Regions from separate parts of the Lactobacillus panisapium genome, predicted to be linked through region 2. Evidence: predicted binding sites of a transcription regulator. Region 2 holds the regulator's gene; the other holds the start of a gene.
The links. The regulator HrcA, encoded in region 2, represses chaperone genes, less so after heat shock. The targets are predictions, from matches to a motif close to TTAGCACTCNNNNNNNNNGAGTGCTAA.

Region 1: the regulator HrcA is predicted to act here: its motif matches at 3,998-4,024, upstream of GYM71_RS10110 (ATP-dependent Clp protease ATP-binding subunit).

What each region holds. Positions count from the first base shown of each region.
Region 1 covers NZ_CP048268.1:2,131,431-2,143,139, reverse strand. Annotated here, with positions in the region: gene GYM71_RS10125 (PTS sugar transporter subunit IIC) at 1-444, shown strand, start outside; gene GYM71_RS10120 (alpha/beta hydrolase) at 422-1,312, shown strand; gene GYM71_RS10115 (ATP-binding cassette domain-containing protein) at 1,309-3,840, shown strand; gene GYM71_RS10110 (ATP-dependent Clp protease ATP-binding subunit) at 4,061-6,163, shown strand; gene GYM71_RS10105 (branched-chain amino acid aminotransferase) at 6,509-7,531, shown strand; partial or broken gene GYM71_RS10100 (IS1182 family transposase) at 7,739-9,419, shown strand; gene GYM71_RS10095 (class II aldolase/adducin family protein) at 9,535-10,305, opposite strand; gene GYM71_RS10090 (PTS galactitol transporter subunit IIC) at 10,519-11,709, opposite strand, start outside.
Region 2 covers NZ_CP048268.1:1,202,246-1,213,954, forward strand. Annotated here, with positions in the region: gene lepA (translation elongation factor 4) at 1-1,056, opposite strand, end outside; gene GYM71_RS05695 (ATP-binding cassette domain-containing protein) at 1,829-2,545, shown strand; gene GYM71_RS05700 (hypothetical protein) at 2,667-3,863, shown strand; gene GYM71_RS05705 (hypothetical protein) at 4,470-4,742, shown strand; gene dnaJ (molecular chaperone DnaJ) at 5,294-6,436, opposite strand; gene dnaK (molecular chaperone DnaK) at 6,515-8,377, opposite strand; gene grpE (nucleotide exchange factor GrpE) at 8,396-8,989, opposite strand; gene hrcA (heat-inducible transcriptional repressor HrcA) at 9,002-10,051, opposite strand; gene ribF (riboflavin biosynthesis protein RibF) at 10,191-11,123, opposite strand; gene truB (tRNA pseudouridine(55) synthase TruB) at 11,145-11,709, opposite strand, start outside.

The DNA of each region.
Region 1 (11,709 bases), 930 kb from region 2:
GGCGCGAGTGTCATTTTAGCGGTGATTGTTTTACTGTTACTGCGGCACGGAAACAAGGAAATCGGCGCAATTGCACGGCTTAATTTAATCCCAGCAGCTTTTGGGTCAAGTTTAGGCTTTGCGGCTGGCCTGCCAATTATTCTTAATCCTGTTTTTATTTTACCAAGTATTTTAATTCCATTAATTAACATGACTTTAGCCGCAGGTGCAATCACATTGCGGATTATTCCTGTTTGTGTATATCCTATTTTAAAGGGAACTCCGGGACTATTGATTTCATTTTTTGGCACTAACGGCAACTGGACGGCTCTTTTGTTTGTGATGGTGCTTTTCGCCCTGGATTTATGCTTAATGTGGCCGTTTATCAGGATAAATGAAAGAGTAGAATTAAAACTGAAGTTGAGTAAAGGGGGCAGCAGCAATGCGTTTGCACAAAAATCCTAATTTAAAATGGTTGACTTTGTTAATTACACTCATGGTTGTCCTCGCCATCCCCAGTTATTTTTGGATGAAAAGGGATAATAAAGCCCGAGCCGAACGCAGCCGCTCACTGCTTTCACCGGTAATCATGGTGCCGGGATCGAGTGCAACGACCGAGCGCTTTAATGATTTGATTGACCAACTGAATAAAACAACCATGAATCAGCATAGTGTGCTCAAAGTTACTGTTTCACGTGAAGCAAAGCTGTCATACAGTGGTTCAATTGGGAAAAATGATTTAGAACCGATCATCATTATTGGTTTTGCTAATAATAAGGATGGGTATGCCAATATTAAGAAACAAGCCTATTGGTTGGATATTGCGTTTGACTCATTAATGCAAAATTACAAGTTTAATAATTTTAAGGCCTTCGGTCATTCAAACGGTGGCTTGATTTGGACATATTGGCTGGAGCATTATTATGCACAGTATGCAAGTGACACAAAAATGAAGCGGCTAATGACATTGGGGACGCCGTATAATTTTACTGAGAGCAATATCAAGAATCGCACACAAATGTTAGCTGATTTTATTAAAAAGCGTTCCGCTTTGCCTAAAAACCTTAAGGTTTATTCGTTATCTGGTGGCAAAAGCTACGAATCAGACGGCATTGTACCAGAAACAAGCGTTGCTGCGGGTAAGTTTATTTTTCAAAATCAGGTAAAGTCTTATACAGCGATGACCGTAACCGGCGAGAAAGCCGACCACTCGGATTTACCGCAAAATAAGCAGGTTATCCAGGCAATTCGGGAATACTTATTGAGAAAACCAGATCGACCAGTTAAGCCGGGAAAACAGCTGAAACCAAGAAGAAAGGATCGTAATACATGAAATATCAAGAACAGCCGACTAAAATCGAAGTTATTGGTGGCAGGGTCAACAATTTAAAAAATATCAATGTGGCCATTCCATTGCACCGATTTGTGGCAATATCAGGTTTAAGTGGTTCGGGTAAATCTAGTTTGGCAATGGGCATTCTGTATTCTGAAGGTGCCCGGCGCTACCTTGATTCGCTGGCGGCTTACACTAAAAGGCGAATAAGTCAGGTCGGGCGGGCACAAGTCGATGAGGTAAAGCACATCCCTTCGGCATTAGCCTTGCGCCAGCGGCCGAGTATTCCAGGCGTCCGGTCAACCGTTGGCACGGTAACAGAAGTTTTCAATGTTTTACGGCTAATTTTTTCCCGGTTAGGTTCGCCAGTTTGTCCCAATGGCCACCGGATGGCGCCAACAATCAAGATTGCTGAAGCGATGGATTTAACCGGTGAGGCAATGGGGCGTCTCACTTGCCCAACTTGTGGCGAACAATTCTATGCTTTTAGTGCAGAAGATTTTGCCTTTAATTCCGATGGCGCATGTAAAAAATGCCAAGGTTTAGGAACAGTAGAACAAATTGATGATAGTAAGATTATTGCTAACGAAGAATTAACTCTAGAAAATGGTGCCATGGCGACCTGGCAGATTCCGGGTCGCAATTGGATGTGGCGCATCGCCCGTGAACTTGGTGTTCGGACAGACGTACCGTACAAAGACTTGACTAAAGCAGAAAAGGAAATTGTTTTACACGGCAAGGAACGTAAGGTGCCGGTGGATTTGCCTACTTCAACGGGCCGAGTTTATCATCTCGATGCCTTATATGAAAATGCCTATAATGCTGTGGCCAATTCACGCAAAACTACGAAATCAGAGCGTGGACTGGAACGGATTAACTCTTTTTACCGTTTTAAAACCTGCCCGCGCTGTCATGGGCACCGGATTGACCCAAGTCGCTGGAGTCAATTGGTAGCTGGAAAAAATATTGTTGAGGCAGAACAACTTACGCTCGGTGAACTTGATGATTATATGAAAGAAATCGCAGCCTGGCTGCCAGATGATATGCAAGCTTTAGCGCAAAATCTGACGGGTGAATTGCTGCATCAGGTTAAGCCCCTACTAAAATTAGGGTTAGATTACTTGAGTTTAGCTCGTCAGGCTAATAGTCTTTCAACTGGTGAATTGCAGCGAATTCAATTGGGGCGCACCTTGCGGACAGAAACTACAGGAGTACTTTATGTGCTGGATGAACCATCTGTGGGACTGCACCCAGATAATGTTGCTGGGTTAATTGAGGTTTTTCACGAACTGGTCAATCAAGGCAATTCATTAGTCGTCGTTGATCATGAAACTTCAATTATAAGTGCTGCTGACTGGATTGTTGAAATTGGTCCGGGTTCAGGTTCGCAGGGTGGCCAGATAATTGCTGAAGGTTCGCCAAAAGAAATTGCGCAGAAACCAGAATCCCTAATTGGTCCGTATTTAAAAGGAACAGCTCCGCTTTATGTGCGGCCACAGGTGGATGCAAAGAAGCTTTTTAGTGAAGGCACAATTAAGTTTACTGTCAAAGGCCGCTTTAATTTACAAAATGTTCACACGCAAATTCCGGTTGGGCGGTTGACTGCAGTTACGGGTTTTTCTGGAGCAGGCAAAACAACGTTAATTCTTGATTCGCTCATTCCCGCATTAAATGCGCAAGAAAAACAGGTAGATGGTCCAAGCTGGGTAAAAGATTTGACTAGCGGTGGAATCAAAAACGTTATTAGCGTTGATTCCTCGCCGGTTGGCAAAAATCAGCGTTCTACGGTTGCTACTTATACTGATATTATGGATAATTTGCGCAAATTATTTGCCCGCCAGCCGTTAGCTCAAAAGCTAAAGTATAAGGCAGCGCATTTTTCCTACAATAATAAAGAAGGTGCCTGTCCGGCATGTGGTGGTACCGGAGCAATTTCACTTGATATTCAGTATTTGCCCGATATGGTTGAGACTTGTTCGGTTTGTGGTGGCCACCGGTTTAACCAAGACGTCTTGCGTGTAAAATGGCATGGACTGAGTATTGCAGACGTGCTTGATTATTCGGTTGACGATGCTTTGAAAGAACAGTTATTTAGGGATGAGCCTAAGATTGAAAAAACAATTACCACTTTGCATGATATGGGGCTAGGATACCTGCATTTAGGTGAATCAACACCTGCGTTGTCAGGCGGAGAAGCACAGCGGCTAAAATTGACTAGTCATCTCCACCGGCGGCAAAAAGGCAGTCTCTTTGTCTTTGATGAGCCAACAGTTGGTCTTCATCCACACGATGTTAGGACCTTGCTAGCTGTTTTTCAAAAATTACTGAAGCAGAAGGCAACGATTATTACGATTACTCATGATCTGGATATTATGGCTAATAGTGATTATATGATTGACATGGGTCCACGCGGTGGATTGCAGGGAGGAAAAATTGTTGCATGTGGGCAGCCTGTGGATATATCGCACAAAAAGGATAGTTTAACCGCCAAATATTTGGCTGAACACATGAATTTATATCAAAAATAGCATAATTATTAAACCTTGATAACAACAATAAAGTTGATTTATCAAGGCTTTTTTAGTTAAAAGGGGAAAATTCACAAGTTAAGCAAAAAAATGTGGAAAAGTAAGCAAAAAGGGTTGCATTCTGTGGATAACCTGCTACAATATTATATGTAAGCAGTTAGCAGTCGACAACGTCGAGTGCTAATTACCAAATTTAAACCTATTAAAGGGGTGTATATGTATGGCATATTTTGATAACGAATTTGACAATCTATTTAACGAATTAAATAATTCTTTCTTTAACAATGATGATAATGGCTCGATTCCAGTTCACTATTCGAGCATGAATATTTCTCCACAAGGCATGAACCAGAACGGTCAAATGCCTGGTCAACCAAAAAAGGAAAAACCAATTGGCGTTGACTTAGTCGAGCAAGCTAAAAACAATAAATACGATCCTGTAATTGGTCGTGATGAACAAATCCAAGAAGTAATTGAAATTTTAAGCAGACGTAAAAAGAATAATCCGGTTTTAGTCGGACCTGCAGGTGTTGGTAAAACCGCGATTGTTGAGGGCTTAGCACAAAAAATTGCTTCAGGTGATGTTCCTGACAAGATGAAAGATAAGCATATTATTGCAATTAACATTAATGATATGGTTGCGGGTTCTAGCCTTCGTGGTAGTTTCGAAGAGCGCCTGAAGAAGGTAATTGATGAAGCTAAAAAGAATCCAAACATCATCTTATTCATTGATGAAATTCATAACATTGTTGGTGCAGGTTCAACTGATTCTGAAAATAATAGTGGCGATGCTGCTAACATTTTGAAACCAGCTCTGGCTAGTGGTGACTTGAACTTAATCGGTGCAACGACAACAGGAGAATACCGTCGAATTGAAAATGATGCTGCTTTGGCACGTCGTTTCCAGCCAGTACAAGTTCCAGAGCCATCCGCTGATGTAACGGTTAAAATTTTAGAGGGTTTAAAGAAAAAGTATGAAGACTATCACCACGTTAAATACAGTGACAGTGCTTTACGCTTAGCCGTTGAATTATCACAACGCTACATTCAGGGTCGCTATTTGCCAGATAAGGCAATTGACTTAATGGACGAAGCTGGTGCTAAGAAGGGTCTTGACACTATTCCTAGTGATGAAGCATCAATTAAAAAGAGAATTGCTAGTCTTGAAAAGGAAAAAGAAGAGGCCGCTAAAAATGAGGACTACAACAAAGCTAGTGATTTGAAGAAGAAGATTGAGGAGTTACGTGAAAAAGCTGATCACGTTGATGATGCTGCAACTCCACGCGTAACCGACCAAGACATCTATGCTTTAATTGAAGCAAAAACTAAGATTCCAATGAGCGAACTTCATGCCAGTGAGGGACAAAAGAACCTTGATTTAGCTGCTAAATTAAAGAAGGCCGTTATTGATCAGGATAATGCAATTGACGTGATTACTGATGCAATTGCCCGTAAGCAAGTATTCAAGGATAACAATCGTCCAACTGGGTCATTCCTACTGACTGGTCCAACTGGTGTTGGTAAAACTGAGCTGGCTAAACAATTGGCAATTCAATTGTTCGGCGGTGAAAATCACCTGATTAGACTTGATATGTCCGAGTACCAAGACCAAATGGCAGTTAATAAACTGATTGGTTCAGCACCAGGCTATGTTGGCTACGGTGAAGGTGGACAATTAACTGAAAAAGTACGGCATCAACCATATAGCTTGATTTTGTTTGACGAAATTGAAAAAGCTAATCCACAAGTCTTTAACGCATTATTACAAATTATGGATGATGGTCGCTTAACCGATGCCCAAGGTAGAACTGTTTCATTTAAAGATACAATATTGATCATGACTTCAAATGCTGGGTATTCTGATAACTTACTCAAGGATGGTAAGGTGGACCATGATAAAATGATCAAAGCCTTAGAAGCTTACTTCAGACCAGAGTTTTTGAACCGGCTTGATGCAATCGTACCGTTCAATTCACTGACCGAAGAAGATATGACTAAGATCATTGATATTTACTTAAAGAAGATGTCACATGTCTTAGCTAAGAGGGATGTGAAAGTAGAAATTTCCCCTGAAGCAAAAGCTTACTTGGCAGAAAAAGGCTACGATAAGAAATTTGGTGCACGGCCACTACGTCGGGTAGTTGAGCAAGATTTGGAAACTCCAATTGCAAAATTGCTAATGAAGGAGCCTGACACCAAAGAAGTTAAGTTTACTGCAGATGACCAGCATGTTTACTTAAATGGTGATGCAGTTTTAACTATTACACCAAAAGCTGATAAGACCGATAAAACTAAATCTGAAACTAAAGAAAATAAGGACTAATTGAAAATTAGGCTAATTGCTAAACAGTAATTGAAGACTAGTTTCCGCTATTTCGCGGGAGCTAGTCTTTTTTTGTCTAAATTTGAAGTAGTAAATTTTTTCCTGCCCAATGGTTATTTGCCTTTTATCCTAATATAACTACTGATTGAGCTACTTGTTTCACGTGTGACACTCAAGCAGAGTTAACTATTTTTTTGCCAAAAAGATATTTTGGTAATTTGTGCAATAAAGGATTGACATCATTAAATTTATGGTCTAAATTAGTTAACAATTAACTATTAATTAAAAAGCTAATAATTTATTATTAGTTTATGTAACATAAGGAGTAATAAAGGGTGGATTGTTATGAAACAACGAGTAGAAGATCTTGATTGGAAAAATTTAGGCTTCGTTTATCGCGATTTACCATATCGCTATGAAGCTAAATATAAAGACGGCGAATGGCAAGAAGGAAAGTTGGTTGAGGATTCAACCATTACCCTTTCCGAAGGGGCAGAAGTACTGCACTATGGCCAAGAGATTTTTGAAGGTTTGAAAGCCTACCGGCGTGAGGACGGTAAAATCAACTTGTTTCGCCCAGATCAAAACGCTCATCGTTTTACTTTGTCAGCTCAGCGCTTGGCAATGCCACCATTTCCTGAAGACCGGTTTGTAGAGGCAGTAAAGCAAGTGGTGCATGCGAATGAAGAATTTGTGCCACCATATGATAGTGGCGCAACTCTTTATTTACGTCCATTCATGGTTGGTACCTCAAATGTTTTGGGTGTTCAAGCTGCCGATGAATACGTTTTTCGGATTTTTGCCGTTCCGGTAGGGGCTTATATCAAGGGCTTGAACCCAGCCGACTATATTGTCAGCGATTATGACCGTGCTGCCTATGCGGGAACTGGTCAAGCTAAAACCTCAGGTAACTATGCCAGCAGTTTATTGCCGTCGGTTGAGGCGCATAAGAATGGCTATGCCGATTGTTTGTATCTTGATCCACGTGAACATAAATATGTTGATGAGTTTGGTGGCGCCAACTTTTATGGCATTACCCAAGAAGGGCAATTTGTTACCCCTAAGTCAAAATCGATTTTAATTTCAATTACCAAACGGTCCTTGTTAGAGCTTGCTAAGGAGCAGGGATTAAATCCGGTTGAGCGTCAGATTACCTTGGAAGAAGCTTTTAAGATGAAGGAAGCTGGTGCAATGGGTACCGCAGCTGTTATTTCGCCGGTGGGCTCCATTACCTATAATGGTAAAAAGCATGTTATTTACAGTGAAACGGAAACTGGTCCGGTGACAACTAAACTGTACAATGAATTAGTTGATATTCAATACGGTAAAAAGAAGGGCCCAGAGGGCTGGGTACAAACACTGGATTAATCTTATTAGCAGGCTATGGTAAATCAACTACATCTCCTAATTATATTTACAATAGCTGCAAAAAAAGAGTCTGGGAAGAAACTATTTTCTTAGACCATTAAAAAAAAACGTTGAACTTACTGGTTCAACGTTTTTTCTGTATACATTCTTTCTTGGTCTTGTTATTATTTAATTATCCAACTTCAAATAGAACGGAGACCAAAAACAATGTACCAAAATTATACCACAGGCCAGACTGCTTTAGTACTTAATTTAGACTTTACTATTCCGCAAAATCACCTCGTTCATGCCATTAGTCAGTTTGTTGACTCTATTCCCCTAGCTGTGCTTGAGGGTAAGTCTTCTGCTACTGGCCGTCCAGCCTACCATCCGGCCCGGATGCTTAAAATCTTGCTTTTTGCCTATAGCCGCAAGGTCTTTTCCGGGCGCAAGATTGCCCAGATGCTAACTGAAAATCTGCCTATGATGTATTTGGCTGACCAGCAGACCATGTCCTATCACACGATTAATAACTTTCGTGCCAGCAAGCACGCCAACCAGCTGATTAAAAAGTGCTTCCTTTACTTTAACCACCTACTTCAAGAAGAGGGCCTGGTTTATGAGCATGCCCTTTTTATTGACGGTACCAAGGTTGAAGCTGATGCCAACAAGTATTCCTTTGTTTGGCGCAAGGCCGTTGACCGCTTCCAAGCTAAATTGCAGGATGAAGCATTGGCACTCTACCAAGAATTAGTGGAGGAAGAAGTGGTTAAGGCCATGGCAGCCGAAGAAGTGCAGAGCAGTCAGGGGCTAAACCAGCTGGCCAATGAAGTTGCAGCAGAAGTCGAGCGACTGGACCAAGCGATTGCCAATGAGCCGAAAGCAATTCCCGGCGGATCTAAGCAGAAGCAAAAACGGCGGCGCTTAAAAAAGCTGTTTCACCGAATCCGACGCGACTATCAGCCGCGTGCCCAGAAGTACGAAGAATACCAAGCGCTTTTTAAGGGTCGCAATAGCTTCTCTAAGACTGACCACGATGCCACCTTTATGCGCATGAAGGAAGACCCGATGCTTAACGGGCAGCTAAAGCCGGGCTACAATCTGCAGGTTGCGACCAGCAATCAGTATGTTATTGATTATGCCCTGTATCCTAACTCAACTGACACCAGAACCTTGGTACCTTTTCTTGAGCAGCTGGCCGTTTTAGGCGACTTTGATACAATTGTCGCTGATGCGGGCTACGGCAGCGAGTATAACTACGCTGAGCTAACCGACCACTTTGGCAAGCAATTTTTAATTCCTTACACTACTTATGAAAAGGAACAGAAGCGCAAGTATCGTCATGACCCGACTAAGCTAGACAACTGGTATTATGATGAAACCGAGGATTATTACTTAGACCATCAGGGCGTGCGCTTCAACTTTAAACACTACTCGACTAGACACGACCGTTACGGCTTTACCCGTCAGTTTAAAGTCTATGAAGCAGATGAGTTTCAGCTAAATGCGGCCAAAACTGCTCTAGCTAAAACGCCCAGCGGGCGCCAGCGCCAGCTCAATTACAATCCCACCTGGCAGTACTTCAAAGCCCAGGTCCAAGCAGCTCTTCAAAGTAAAACCGGCAAACGGATTTATGGTCAACGCAAGATTGATGTAGAACCGGTCTTTGGCCATTTGAAGAACGTATTTGGCATGCGCCGGGTCCACCTAAGAGGACAAGCAAAAGTTGAAAATGATCTAGGATTAATGTTAATGACCATGAATTTGAAAAAATATTGGCAAAGGAGTGGTCCTAATAGTCAACTTTGGCGGGCAGAAAGAAGCAAAAAGCAACTAAAACACTTTTTTCAGTGTTTTGGCTGCTTCTTTTTTTGCTTAAAGAGCTAGTTTCTTCCCAGACTCTTTTTAAGTGGAAGAATAACCAATTTTTACGGGATATCAACTAATAATCTGCGATTAAAGTTGCATTTGCGTGAAATTTGTTATATCTTCAAAGTAGTTATATTTGATAAAAGGGGCACTAGTTAGTCGCCTTTTTTATTTTGCCCTTTTTTCCGATTATAAAGAGCTTTACCCGCTTTAACATCTTCCCAAGTGCCAATCTTGGTATCTTCCGAATAATATCCGTCTAAGACGCCGATTTGCTGAAAAACGGTTTGCTTGTAAGCAACCTTGGCATTATATTCGGTAATATCAACATCAGCCAAAGATTTGTGCAGAGCAGTTAAGGGATCCATGTCCTTGCCGCCAGAAGTAAAGAGGGTACCGTGAGAATTAAGGATAAAACCGTTACGTAACGCCTTTTTGCCTAGTTTTTTGATTTCACCGGCGACATATTGGGCTAATTCTTCCGTACACATGGGATGCCACGTAAGGGTTCTAATTTCTTGTAATTTTTGTGTTGCCTCAGTGACATTCGGCATATTTAACCCGCTTGTTCCCCAAAACATGCACTGATCAGCATGGGAGTGAAAAACACACTTAATCTCGGGATTGGTATCATAGATGGCTTCGTGCATATTTATTTCACGTGTAACATTACCGTTGCCAGAAATAACTTTGCGCGTATGCGGTTCAATGACTAAAATTTGGTCGGCCGTTAGGTAACCCATGTATGCTTCTGACATCATAGTTGGCGTCATCACATAATAGTTTTTGCCGGTTTCGTCCTGCACTTTAATACTGATATTTCCACCAACAATATTGGTATCGCGCCGTTCCATTACCTCACGAACGACCTTGGCCAAATCCTCGCGTTCATATTCAAATGGTATTCTGCCTGCTGGATATTGCATCAAATTCTTCCTTTCTAATTATCTTTTGTTGTAGTGACTCTGTGTTTTTTAGAAAAAAGAATACCACTTCCTTTCTTATCGATTAGCATCCCTAAACCAATTACGAAAATGTTTAACCAATATTGATGGGAAAAAATTGCCAAAAAGAATAAGCTAAAGGCTAAAAAGGATAAGCAGGTCCAAAAAAATTTGCTTTTTACCATTTTTACACCATTACTTTAACTTGCTATATTTCAATGCCGGAATCGGGTTCTTTTTAAATGACCGGTAAAGGAGCCAGAAAAGTGCCAGAAGGGCAATTAAACCAACAATCGCCCAGATATTACCACGACCTACCCAAGCCATTAAAAATCTTAATTCCGGTGCTTCGATTGAGCTCCAAGAAACTTGGGCACCTGCTGGAACTTTAATTGAAGTACTTGATTTCGCTAATTTAGTAAAAATATCAGCAAAATATGATGCACCGTACAAAAAGATTGGTTCGTAAATAATGCCGAGAACCATCATTCGTAAGAGATTGCCACCAGTCAGTAGTAAGCCGCCAACGCCAATACAATAATTAATTACACCTGCAATTGGTAAAATCTTGTTACCTGGCAAAATAGCCGCATAAATAATTGAAATTGGGATCATTAGCACCATGGTTACCCATAATTCGGTACTCTGCCCTAAGATTGGCCAATCTAATCCAATAACGAATGTTCTTCCTTTAACGTGTTTTTTCATAAAATTACTCATAGTAGTTCCAAATGGTGTTAGAGCATCCATAAAGAACTTGGCCATCACTGGGAAAATCGCCATAACAGCTCCGACGGTGACCGCAAGATTAAGGGCATCGCCGATACTGTAGCGTCCAGCTAGTGCCAACACTAGGCCAATAATGGCGCCCATTGTTACTGGTTCACTAAAGACACCAATCTTACGTTTTAACGATGTTGCATCCCATTCACGGTTAAAAATGGGGATGTAGTCCATCAATTTGTTAATCGGGGACATAATAATTGCTTTAAATGCCTCAATGTGGGTTACGGTAACACCCTCATACCCAAGCATATTGGCAATTTCTTTACTCCACATATCGCCCAATTTTAAGCAAATAACAACTTGGATGGCCCCACAGATAAAGCCCCAGATTAAACTGCCAGAAATTTGGTAAACCATGTAAGCTGTCAGTGCGATACCCCAAACATTCCACATGTCGGCGTTCATTGTATTAGTCATTTTGGTAAAAATCATGACTAAATTAACCACGATTTCTACGACGAAAAACAAAAAGGCTAGGGTCCAACTCCAAGTAATTGCAGCTGCACCTGTCCAACCAAAGTCAACTGCCGGTAAATTGATGCCAGTATATTTGGCCAGAGCCTTTGCAGCAGGACTAACGGTTTCAGTCAACTGGTTGAT
Region 2 (11,709 bases):
TAAGAAACCACAACGGAAACCGAATCCCAATGCCGTAGAAGTTTCAGGTTCAAATTCCAACGCAGCATCATTTAACTGCAGCTTTTGTAATGCTTCTTTTAAATCATCATATTTAGAATTATCAACTGGGTACATTCCGGAATATACCATTGGCGGAATTTGGCGATAACCAGGTAATGGTTCAGCCGTTGGCTTTTCAGCAGAGGTGATTGTATCACCTACTCGAGTCTCACGGACAGATTTAATATTAGCAGTTAGATAACCGACATCTCCCGCAATTAAAATATCCTTCTTCACGGGGTGAGGACTCGAAACACCGACTTCAGTAACCTCGTATTCTTTACCTGTGTTCATAATTTTGATGTGATCACCGGGCTTGACCGTTCCCTCTTTAATCCGCACAGATAATACTACACCACGATAATCATCATATTTTGAATCGAAAATAAGCGCTTTAAGCGGATTAGTCAGAGAACCATCTGGTGCCGGAATATCCTGAACTATTTGTTCAAGTAAATTGGCAATACCTTGGCCAGTTTTTCCAGATACTTCGGCCGCGTTGCTTGCATCAATTCCAAGCATCTCAGTGATTTCTTCTTTTGCCTGGTCAGGATTGGCTGAAGGTAAATCAATTTTATTAATGACTGGTAGAATTTCAAGGTCATCGTCAATGGCCAAATAGGTGTTAGCCAAAGTTTGAGCCTGAACACCTTGGGACGCATCAACAACCAACAAGGCTCCTTCGCAAGCTGCAAGCGAACGAGAAACTTCATACGAAAAGTCCACGTGTCCTGGTGTATCGATTAAATGAAAAATGTAATCTTCTCCATCCTGAGCATGATATTTTATTTCAACAGAGTTCATTTTAATGGTAATTCCCCGTTGACGCTCAAGTGGCATATCATCAAGCATTTGGTTTTTTAATTGGCGTTCTGAAACAGTATCCGTCAATTCTAAAATCCGATCGGCAATTGTGGATTTACCATGGTCAATATGCGCTACAATTGAAAAGTTACGAATATGTTTTTGATAATCTTGTAGTTTTTTAATATCCATATGTTATTTGCACCCTTTTTTCTATCTTTATTATTATAGCAAATTCACCGTTAGGGATAAAACGAATTGAGCAAAACTATTATTTGTACCTTCTAGTAAAAAAATGAAAAACAGGCTTAAAATTTATAAATAAGTCAAAATAACTACTTTATGATATCAAAACTTTATTATGTGTATCTAACTTACAAAATGACTAATTGCCTTGTAGAGTAGAAATGCCATTAACATATTAACATAGACATTTCTGTCTCTTTTAGGGCTCTCACAGCATTTTTCGATGTTGACAAGTTAACATATTTTTAAAAGTTTTAGAAAAATAAGATTTTTTTAAAAAAACGCTTTACTTTTCTAAAATATTTATGTACTATAAAGCATATCAATCTGCTAGCGATTTATTATTAGTCCACAAGAGTTAATTTGTGGTAATTAATCGATTAAATTATGTAAATGTAAGTTATAGTATATTGTGAAATGAGCTTGAGAATATGAATGCTCTAGCTGAATCATACTTATTAATGTTAGAAAAAAAGTATAAAAAAATAATTTTAAACAAATGGGTCTGGGTAGTTGTAGGTTTAATTGTTTTTATTGGTATTGGCTCTTACGCATTTCATTGCACCAGTAGAGGATACAACTTTACTGGAAGTGTAAAATTACATTGGCCAAAGTTTTGGGAAATGGGAATAGGATGTAAACGATAAATTTAAAGCTGAAAGTTCTTTTAGGCTTTCAGCTTTTTTTATAAGTTTTAATCTGGAAGAATATTAGGACAATGTTAAAAATTGAGAATTTAAATAAAACATTTGGTAAGAAACAAATCTTTGCGAATTTAGATGCAACCTTTGGGGATACTGGTGTCACATTAATTGTTGGAATCAATGGCGTTGGAAAAACAACTTTATTAGACACAATATTAGGAATCAGTAAATATAACAGTGGGACTGTTGAGTTTAATGGACTGAGTTCTGATCAAAAAAAATTTAAAGAGCAGACATTTTATGTTCCTTCAGACTTTTTTTTACCTGAATACATGACGGGTAAAGAATATTCTAATTTCATACTGAAACACTATCCTAATAGTAATTTAGCATTTTTTAAAAAATGTTCAGAGTGGTTAGGAATTAAAGACTCATTGAATAAAACACTAGAAACTTATTCTTTTGGAATGAAAAAGAAAATTCAACTTGCCATCATGGCAAGTTCAGGGACAACCCTAATTTTAGCTGATGAAATTTTTAATGGACTTGATTTTGAAACAACTATTTTCGTACAGAATTTATTGGATAAAATGAGTCAATCAGCTAAAATAATTATTGTTTCTCATGAACCAAGTGTTATAGACTTTTACAGCGAAGACATAAGAATACTAAATAACAAAAAATTAGAAAGAATGTATGGAACTTCTGAGGCTGTAATTGAAAAAGTAAAGAAAGAGGGTAATTTAAATTCAAAGTTATGTCAAATGGAAAAGTATTTTAGAACTGCTTAGTTTCTTTTTTAACGATTCACTACATGGCTTTTTAGACCGCCCTTTTTTTAGGAAAAAGTTAAATAGAGTTTTTCTGGGCATCGGCCTTTTCGCTGTTTACTATTTATACTTTTGGTTAAATATGCAGCAACTTTCAACTATTTCTAATTTAGCAAATACTTTTAATAAATCAAGGTATTTAATCGCGGCAAAGCAAACGTTAAGTAGCTATTACAATTTATGCTTAGTCTTAAGTGTATTGATATATATCTTAGTTAATGCAACTTTTCAATTAACTCGTAATGCTTTGCATATAGCTAAAACTTTACCATTTTCAGAAAAAGAAATCTGGCTATCACAAAAAATTTTTAAGATGATAAGTGGACTTTTTATCTTTGAGATTGTTTTAATAGTTTTGATTCCTAGTATTAAGCTAATAACTCATAATGTATTTTACTGTTTTATTCTTTTAGTTAACTTTCACCTAATTTTTTTAAGTCTATTTCTTATTCTAGATTTAATTTATGATTTTATTTTAGTTAATGTGCGTTCAAATACTAAATTAGTTGCTACATTTATGGATATACTGTTTGTAACATTGGTATCAGTTTATGCTTTTACAGCAAGATTTAAAGTTGATTATTTAGTTGGCCTGATCAAATTTAATGTAGGCAAGTTAATAAGATTCTCCTTTTTTATCTTACTTTGTATACTGATTATGCTAAATACAATTACTCTAATACTGCAGCCACAAGAAATCATATCTAAAAAAAACAAATTTTGGAAATTGCCATTAATTGACTTCAAAAATATTATAGAAATTAGTTTACCAGCTATAATAAGAACACCAAATTTTGCCTATATTTTTTTATTTACGATAGTGATATTTTTATTCTCATCAATATACAATTCTGCAAATGATACTTTAAATAACATGATGTTTGTTTTTCCTTTGATTGGTGTATCTGGAATTAGCTACTCTGATGCAACTCTAAAGTTCAGAAAACATTTCAAACTTTATAATATCTCCGAAAAATACGAGTTGTTGTCTATATTATTTACCGGCGTTGTGATATTAATTCCTGCTTTAGTAATTTCATTAATAAAGTTGAGAAATTTAGATGTCTTTGCTTTTGGATTCTCTATTTATTTATCTTCAATAATCTTAGGATTTTTGTTGCCTAAATCATATGGAAGTGTTAACGAAACCATATCGTCGATAATAATTTTAATTGTTATAGTTCTCTTATCACTAACTTTGGTAAAAGCTGAGCTTTTATATATAATAATTTGCTTTTTGATATTTATCTTATTTATGATTTTAAAAAAGGGGATGTAAAAGAATTATGAATTTTTTTAAAGGTATAAGCCTAGGAAGTTGTACATATTTAGTAGCTTTCATGGTTGACTATGTTGTAGAACTATTCAGGATCAATAGCTCTGGAGAAAAGATCACGTTCTTAGGTCTAAAAATCGTTACTTCCATGCGAGAAAACTCGTTGAATACCACTTTTTCTTTAACATGGAAGGTATTAATTACATATGCTGTTTTCATGGTTGTTTTCATGCTTATATTTTCTGCTTTTAGAAAAATAAAAAGCAGATAGTGATGATTCTTTTTACAATAAATTTTATTTTATCAAGTTTTATCGTTGTATCTCTTCATGAATCAATTCATTTTGTAGTAGCAAAAATTTTGAAATTATCACCTCATTTTTATGTTAGTAAATATGGAACACCAACAGTCAAGTATAAAAACGAAAACAAATATTTTAAGACGTTTTTAACATCTATTAGTGCCCCCTATTGTGGTGGTTGTAATCGCAATTTTGTTACCTGAATCGGATCAGTTTAATCTGATCAAATTAATGGGACTTTTAAATATATTCAATTTATTACCTATAACAACTGATGGAGAAGTTGCTATTTATGCACTTATTAAATTATGGATAAAAATAAAAAAATAATATATAGCATTTTAACTATTTTTATAATAATGTTATTACTGTACATTGGCTATGCAATAACTAAAAATAATGGCGGAGGAACAGGAAAATATAATGATTGTACCTCACAGTTTATACATGAGGATACAAGTAAAATTATGAAGAAGTTAGAAAGCAAGAAACGTGGAATTTACTATTTTGGATTTCCTACCTGTCCTTGGTGTCAAGAACTTTTACCAGTATTAGACTCTTCTCTAAAAAAAATAAACTAAAGGCATATGTAGTAAATACACGAGGAAATAATTACACTAGTAGTGATAATATTAAATTAGAAACTTTCTTTATTCACTATATAAGTAAAAGAAAAGGACTAACCGTTCCTTTGATAATAATAATAAAAAATAAAGGATCTATTCGGGCTCATATAGCAACTGTGCCAGGTCATAATGCGGAAGTTAAAAAAATGAATAATTTTCAAAAAAAGAAATTATTAAATGAATTAAATGATATATGTAAATGGTATAAAAAATAATTTATAATATAATTATTTTTTTATAGATTATTGCTATGTAGAGAATTAAAGAATCTAAAATAAATTAAAATATTTAATTGGCAAAGGCTTAACCATCGATAGAATATAGATGGTTAAGCCTTTTTGTCTGTTTTTGCTTATTCATTTTAAAAAAGTGAATATTTTTCTTCTGAAATATCAACTCTCTATGTTAGCTTATTTTTGTTCAAAACAAAAAAGCGTCAAACTACTTAATAGGTCTGACGCTTAATTGTTTAACAAGCCTTAATAAAAAGATTTGTCAGAAATATATTACTGCAATTTCTCTTTTAGTCTTTCAAAAAAGCCTTTTTCTTGGGGAGTGATTGAACCGCCGCCAGCTTTAACAAAGTCCACTAAAGCTTGCTTTTGCTTTTCGTTGATTGTTTTTGGAATCTGGACTTGAATAGTAGTAACCTGATCACCATTGCCATTACCGCGAAGGTAAGGAACACCTTCACCACGGATAGTGAATTTCTTATTTGGTTGTGTTCCTGCTGGTATCTTTAACTTCTTATCACCATGGACCGTCTTAACCGTAATTTCATCACCAAGAGTAGCCTGAGCAAATGAGATTGGTACGGTAGTATAAATTGTGTTCCCACTACGCTCAAATTCTTTAGATGGCTTAATTCGGTAGCTTATGTACAAATCACCATAAGGTCCACCATTTTTACCTGCTTCACCTTGACCTTCATAACGGAGTTGTTGACCATTATCAATTCCGGCTGGAATATTAACCTCAATGGTATTTTTACCGTCTACAACGCCATTACCATGACAAGTCTTACATGGATGCTCAATGATGACACCCCGACCATGACATTTATCACAGGTAGTTTGCCGCCGAATTACACCAATCATTGACTTTTGGCTAACGGTCATTATTCCCGTACCACCACATTTGTCACAGGTAATAGGTTGAGTACCCTTTTCAGCACCGTTACCCTTGCAAGTTGGACATGTTTCACTGCGAGTATAAGAAACTTGTGTTTTCTTACCATTAATCGCATCCATAAAGTCAATTGTTAACGTATAATCAAGATCTTCTCCGCGAGTTGGTGCTTTCGGATCAACATGACGTGACGAAGCCCCAGCACCACCAAAGAAATCATTAAAAATATCGCCGAAATCGCCAAAGCCACCGAAGTCGCCATATCCTTGGCCGGCTCCACCGCCAAAGCCGCCCTGACCATTTACGCCAGCAGAACCAAATTGGTCATATTGTGCCCGCTTTTGCTGGTCATGTAAAACTTCATATGCTTCGTTAATTTTTTTATATTTTTCTTCTGCACCAGGTTCATGATTGATATCTGGATGATACTTTTTAGCTAGTTTACGGTAAGCAGAGTTAATTTCTTTATCACTGGCATTCCGATCAACGCCTAGCACATCATAGTAATCTTCTTGTGCCATCTAAAAGCTCCTTACTTTACAAAAGAAAAGAACTACTTATGCGGCAGTTCTTTTCTAATTTATTCAATTATAAACCCTTTATTTATCTGGGTCTACCTTATGAAATTCACCATCGCCAGCAGAGCCATTATCAGAGCCGCCATCTTGTGAACCTGGGTTTTGTGGGCCTGCCTGCGGACCAGCTTGACCTTGGGCACCTTGAGCTCCACCGTTAGCTTGGTATAATTTTACGGCTAAATCTTGAGCAACTTTTGATAATTCATCCTTCTTGGTCTTCATTTCATCCAAGTTATTATCTTTTTGTGCCTTCTTCAAAGCCTCAAGAGCATCTTTAACCTTCTTAGTATCATCATCTGATACCTTGTCTTTGACTTCATCTAAGGTCTTTTCAGTTGAGAAGATTAATTGGTCAACCTCATTGCGAAGATCGACTTCTTCCTTCTTCTTTTTATCCTCTTCAGCATGTTCTTCAGCTTCTTTTTGCATCTTTTGAATTTCTTCATCAGATAAGCCGGAAGAACTCTTAATAGTAATCTTTTGTTCTTTTCCAGTACCCATATCCTTAGCAGATACATTAACGATACCATTCTTATCGATATCAAATGTAACTTGGATTTGTGGTACACCACGAGGAGCAGCAGGAATGTCAGTTAACTCAAAGCGACCTAAAGTCTTGTCATCAGCTGCCATTGGACGTTCACCTTGTAAAACATGGACATCTACTGCTGGCTGATTATCAGCTGCAGTTGAGAAAATTTGACTCTTTGAAGTTGGAATTGTGGTGTTCTTCTCAATTAATTTAGTGAAGACGCCACCCATTGTTTCAATCCCTAATGAAAGTGGTGTAACATCAAGTAATACGACATCTTTAACGTCACCAGAGATAACCCCACCTTGAATAGCAGCACCTAAAGCTACAGCTTCATCTGGGTTGATTGAATGGTCAGGTTCCTTACCAGCCCACTTTTTAACTGCTTCTTGAACAGCAGGTATACGAGTTGAACCACCGTTTAAAATAACTTTATCAATATCGCTAACAGTTAAATCGGCATCCTTCAACGCATTATCAAATGGGATCTTGGTACGATCAACTAAATCAGCAGTCAATTCATCAAACTTAGCACGAGTTAAGTCAGCTTCAAGGTGAAGAGGACCAGACTCACCAGCAGAAATGAACGGAAGAGAAATATGAGTTGATGATACACCTGATAAATCTTTCTTAGCTTTTTCAGCAGCATCCTTTAACCGTTGTAAAGCCATCTTGTCTTTAGAAAGGTCAACGCCATTTTCATCTTTAAAGTTCTTGATAAGCCAGTCAATAATCTTATTATCAAAGTCATCCCCACCAAGGTGAGTATCACCGTTAGTCGAAAGAACTTGGAAGACGCCGTCACCTAGTTGCAATACAGAAACATCAAATGTACCACCACCAAGGTCGTAAACTAATACTTTCTCGTCTTCGGCATCTTTATCAAGACCGTAAGCAAGTGATGATGCAGTAGGCTCATTGATGATCCGTTTAACTTCTAAACCGGCAATCTTACCAGCGTCCTTAGTAGCTTGACGTTGTGCATCGTTGAAGTATGCAGGTACGGTGATAACTGCTTCCGTAACTTTTTCACCTAAATAATCTTCAGAAAACTTCTTGATGTATTGTAAAATCATGGCAGAAATTTCTTGTGGAGTATAAGACTTGTCGCCAATTTTTACCTTGTAATCAGTCTCACCCATATGACGCTTAATTGATGAAATTGTGTTAGGGTTAGTGATTGCTTGTCTCTTAGCAACTTCACCTACTTGAATTTCACCATCTTTAAATGCGACAACGGATGGAGTGGTACGGTTACCTTCTGGGTTAGTAATAATCTTTGGTTCTTTACCCTCTAAAACTGCTACTGCTGAGTTAGTGGTTCCGAGGTCAATACCGATAACTTTTGACATTAATAATCTTCCTTTCAATTATTGTGCAACAACAACCATTGCTGGTCTTAGTGTACGATCTTTATATGAATATCCTTTTTGTAAAACTTGAACAACGTGATCTTTTTGTTCATCATTTTCAGCTTCTACAGTTTGTACTGCTTGATGTAAATTAGGATCAAATTTAGCTCCCTCAGCTTCAATTTCACTGATACCATGATCCTTCATCGCCTTAATCAAAGAATCCAAAGTCATTTGGACACCCTTTTTAAGTTGTTTAGAAGCTTCATCATCTACTTTAGTATTCAAGGCACGTTCAAGGTTATCCATTGCTGGTAGAACATCCTTTGCTAAAGATTGTGATTCATACTTGATTAATTGTGCACGCTCATTATTGTAGCGATTTTGCATATTTTGCATTTCCGCTTGACTACGAAGGAATTTGTCCTCCAAGTCTTTCTTTTCTTCTTGAGCTTTGGCTAAATTTTCCGCAAGCTTTTTTTCTGCGGATTTTTGATCTTTGTGTTCGTCAACCTTAGTACTTACTTTGCTTTTTTCATCTTTTTTAGCTTTTTCTGTTTGACTTTTATCTTTGGCCAAATCTTTTTCGCTAACATATTTTTCCTTACTCACGGCTAACCTCCTTTATTTAAACCTACCATAATATTCAAGTAGTTTCTTAGCCAATTCATTTCTAAAGTATTCCAAAAGGCCAATAACTTGTGAATATGGCATATTATTCGGGCCAAGTAAAGCAATTATGCCCTTGCCATGGGAGCCAACGCTATACTCTGCCGTAAGCAGACTATAATCTCTTAACAAATCATTTGACAATTCAGAACCCAAACTTACACGTACCGGATATTTGCCACCATCTGAATTAGTCTTGTCATCAACAAAATTAGAAATCAAATCATTGTGATCAATCAATTCATATAGTGAACGCAAGCTAGAAACATCATCAAACGAACTATTATTCAATAAGTTGATTTGACCATCAACGTACATCTGCTCACTAGCAGCATCGTTAATAACATCTTCAACTAAATCAATTAGTTCGCTTACATGATTACTCGTTAGCTTTTTACCCAAGGTCTGATTAAGCAAGGTAGGAGTTATCTCACTTAAAGCTTTTCCTACGAGCTCATCGTTAATCATCCGCACAGCTTTTTCTACTTCATCACCGTGAACATTATAAGGTAAGCTGTAAACTTGGCTATGGACGTTACCATCACTAGTTACCAAGATTGCCATAATTTGGCGATTAAATAACGGTACGATTCGAAAGCCAGTGATAGTTAAATCACTATTTTCGGGTCCCTCTGCAAAAGCAGTGTAATTAGTCAAGTCAGAAAGAATTTTGGCAGCTTCCTGTACAATCTCGTTGACTTGGTGAAAAGGCTGATCTAATTGACTAACAATTTTCTGGTAAACAGACGACGGGATTTGAAGAGGTTCAAGTAAATTATCTAAGTAATACCGATATCCTTCAGTAGACGGTACGCGTCCACTTGAAAGGTGTGTTTTCTCAAGTAATCCCTTGTCTTCCAAAGCAGCCATTTCATTACGAATAGTTGCACTAGAAACTTTAATTGGCAACTGATTCATGACCGTTTTAGATCCAACCGGTTCATGCGTTTGCGTAAAATCATTAATAATTGTCTTTAAAATTAATTCTTGACGTTCGGTCAACATAAAAATCGCCCTCACTTTTAGCACTCATACTTATCAGGTGCTAACAATTATTATGATACTAGTTTTTAGCAGAATGTCAAGTCGAGTGCTAAACTTTTTTATGACAAAATGCAGTTTTCTAATTAACCGGAAGAATTTATTAGTTTCTCTGGGCAAAATAAGCCTTTATTTCAGCTTCATCTTGTTTCATCTGCATTTTTAGCTCGTTCAAGTTAGCAAACTTAATCTCACCACGTGTATACTTGTACCACTTTATAACCATGTCCTCGTCATAAGCTTCTTCATTAAACCCAAATAAATTAGATTCAATAAAAATCTTCTTATTATCATTAATAGTTACATTATAGCCAACACTAGTCATTGAGTCATACCATTGACCCTTAATTTTAGTTCGGGTTGCATACACGCCAACCTTTGGCACCACTTTGTTAGTATCCCATACTAGATTAGCTGTAGGAAAGCCCAATTTATGCCCATTACGCAGACCATGACCTACTGTCCCAGACATAACATATGGCGCACCCAAAAGTTTTTGTGCTAAGTCCATCTGACCAGCAGTAATTGCCTTTTTAATTTCCGTCGAGCCAATCTTTTGACCATCATAAGATTGTTTCGGAACATCAATTATTTCAAATCTGCCTCTAGCAAATTTAGGAAAATTTTTCATATTAGCAATATCTTTAGGACCATAAGTATAATCAAAGCCAGCCACTACCGTGTCAGCACCCAGTTTGACGACAATGTTATCAACAAATTCTTGTGCAGTTAACTGGCAAAATTGCTCATTAAAATGCATGACCAATAAATAGTCGACACCAAGTTTTTGCATTTTATAGGCTTTTTCACCTAAATTATCTATATAGGTAACTTGTGAATTTTGGTAAACCTCTTTAGGATGACGGTCAAAGGTCATTACAACCAAAGGCAAGTGCTTGTCGTCTGCCTTTTTTTTGGCAATTTTAATTAACTGCTGGTGTCCGAGATGGACGCCATCAAAAAAACCAAGCGCTAAGATAATATTAGTTGGAAATAGCTTTTCGCCGATGGGGTAAGTTAAATGGATAATGTGCACGATAAATAACCTTCATTTCACCTATTCGTTTTGTAACAGCATCAAATCAGGGCGATAAACAGCATCATCCTTTTGATAGATTGCTTTAACGCTATTATTGTACCTTAATGCAACCTTTTTTGCATTCGTTTTCAAAGGGATTGAATTGCCATTTTTTACTTTCAGCCATTGACCACTAGTTAAATCGCAAGTTTCATAGTCCTTAAAAAAGGCATCAATTGGTTGAATAAAGTTGGTCACTTCATCAGGATGAGCAATAATTTGATCAAGTTTAACCGCTTGATCAATGGTAAAACCAGAACTTGCAGTCCGGCGTAATGTTTTCATCACGGCTGGAACCCCGAGCCGGGTGCCTAAGTCATTAACAAGGGATCTTACATATGTACCTTTACTGCATTCAATTTGAAAATCAAATTCTTGAAAACCGGTTTTTGAATCAAATACCGGTTCAGACATAGTATCATAGGCAAAAATTTGCACTTGCCTTTTTGGCCGGTCTACTTCGATACCCTCACGAGCGTATTCATATAGATGCTTACCATTAACCCGGACAGCTGAATAAATTGGTGGTACTTGTTCAATTTGG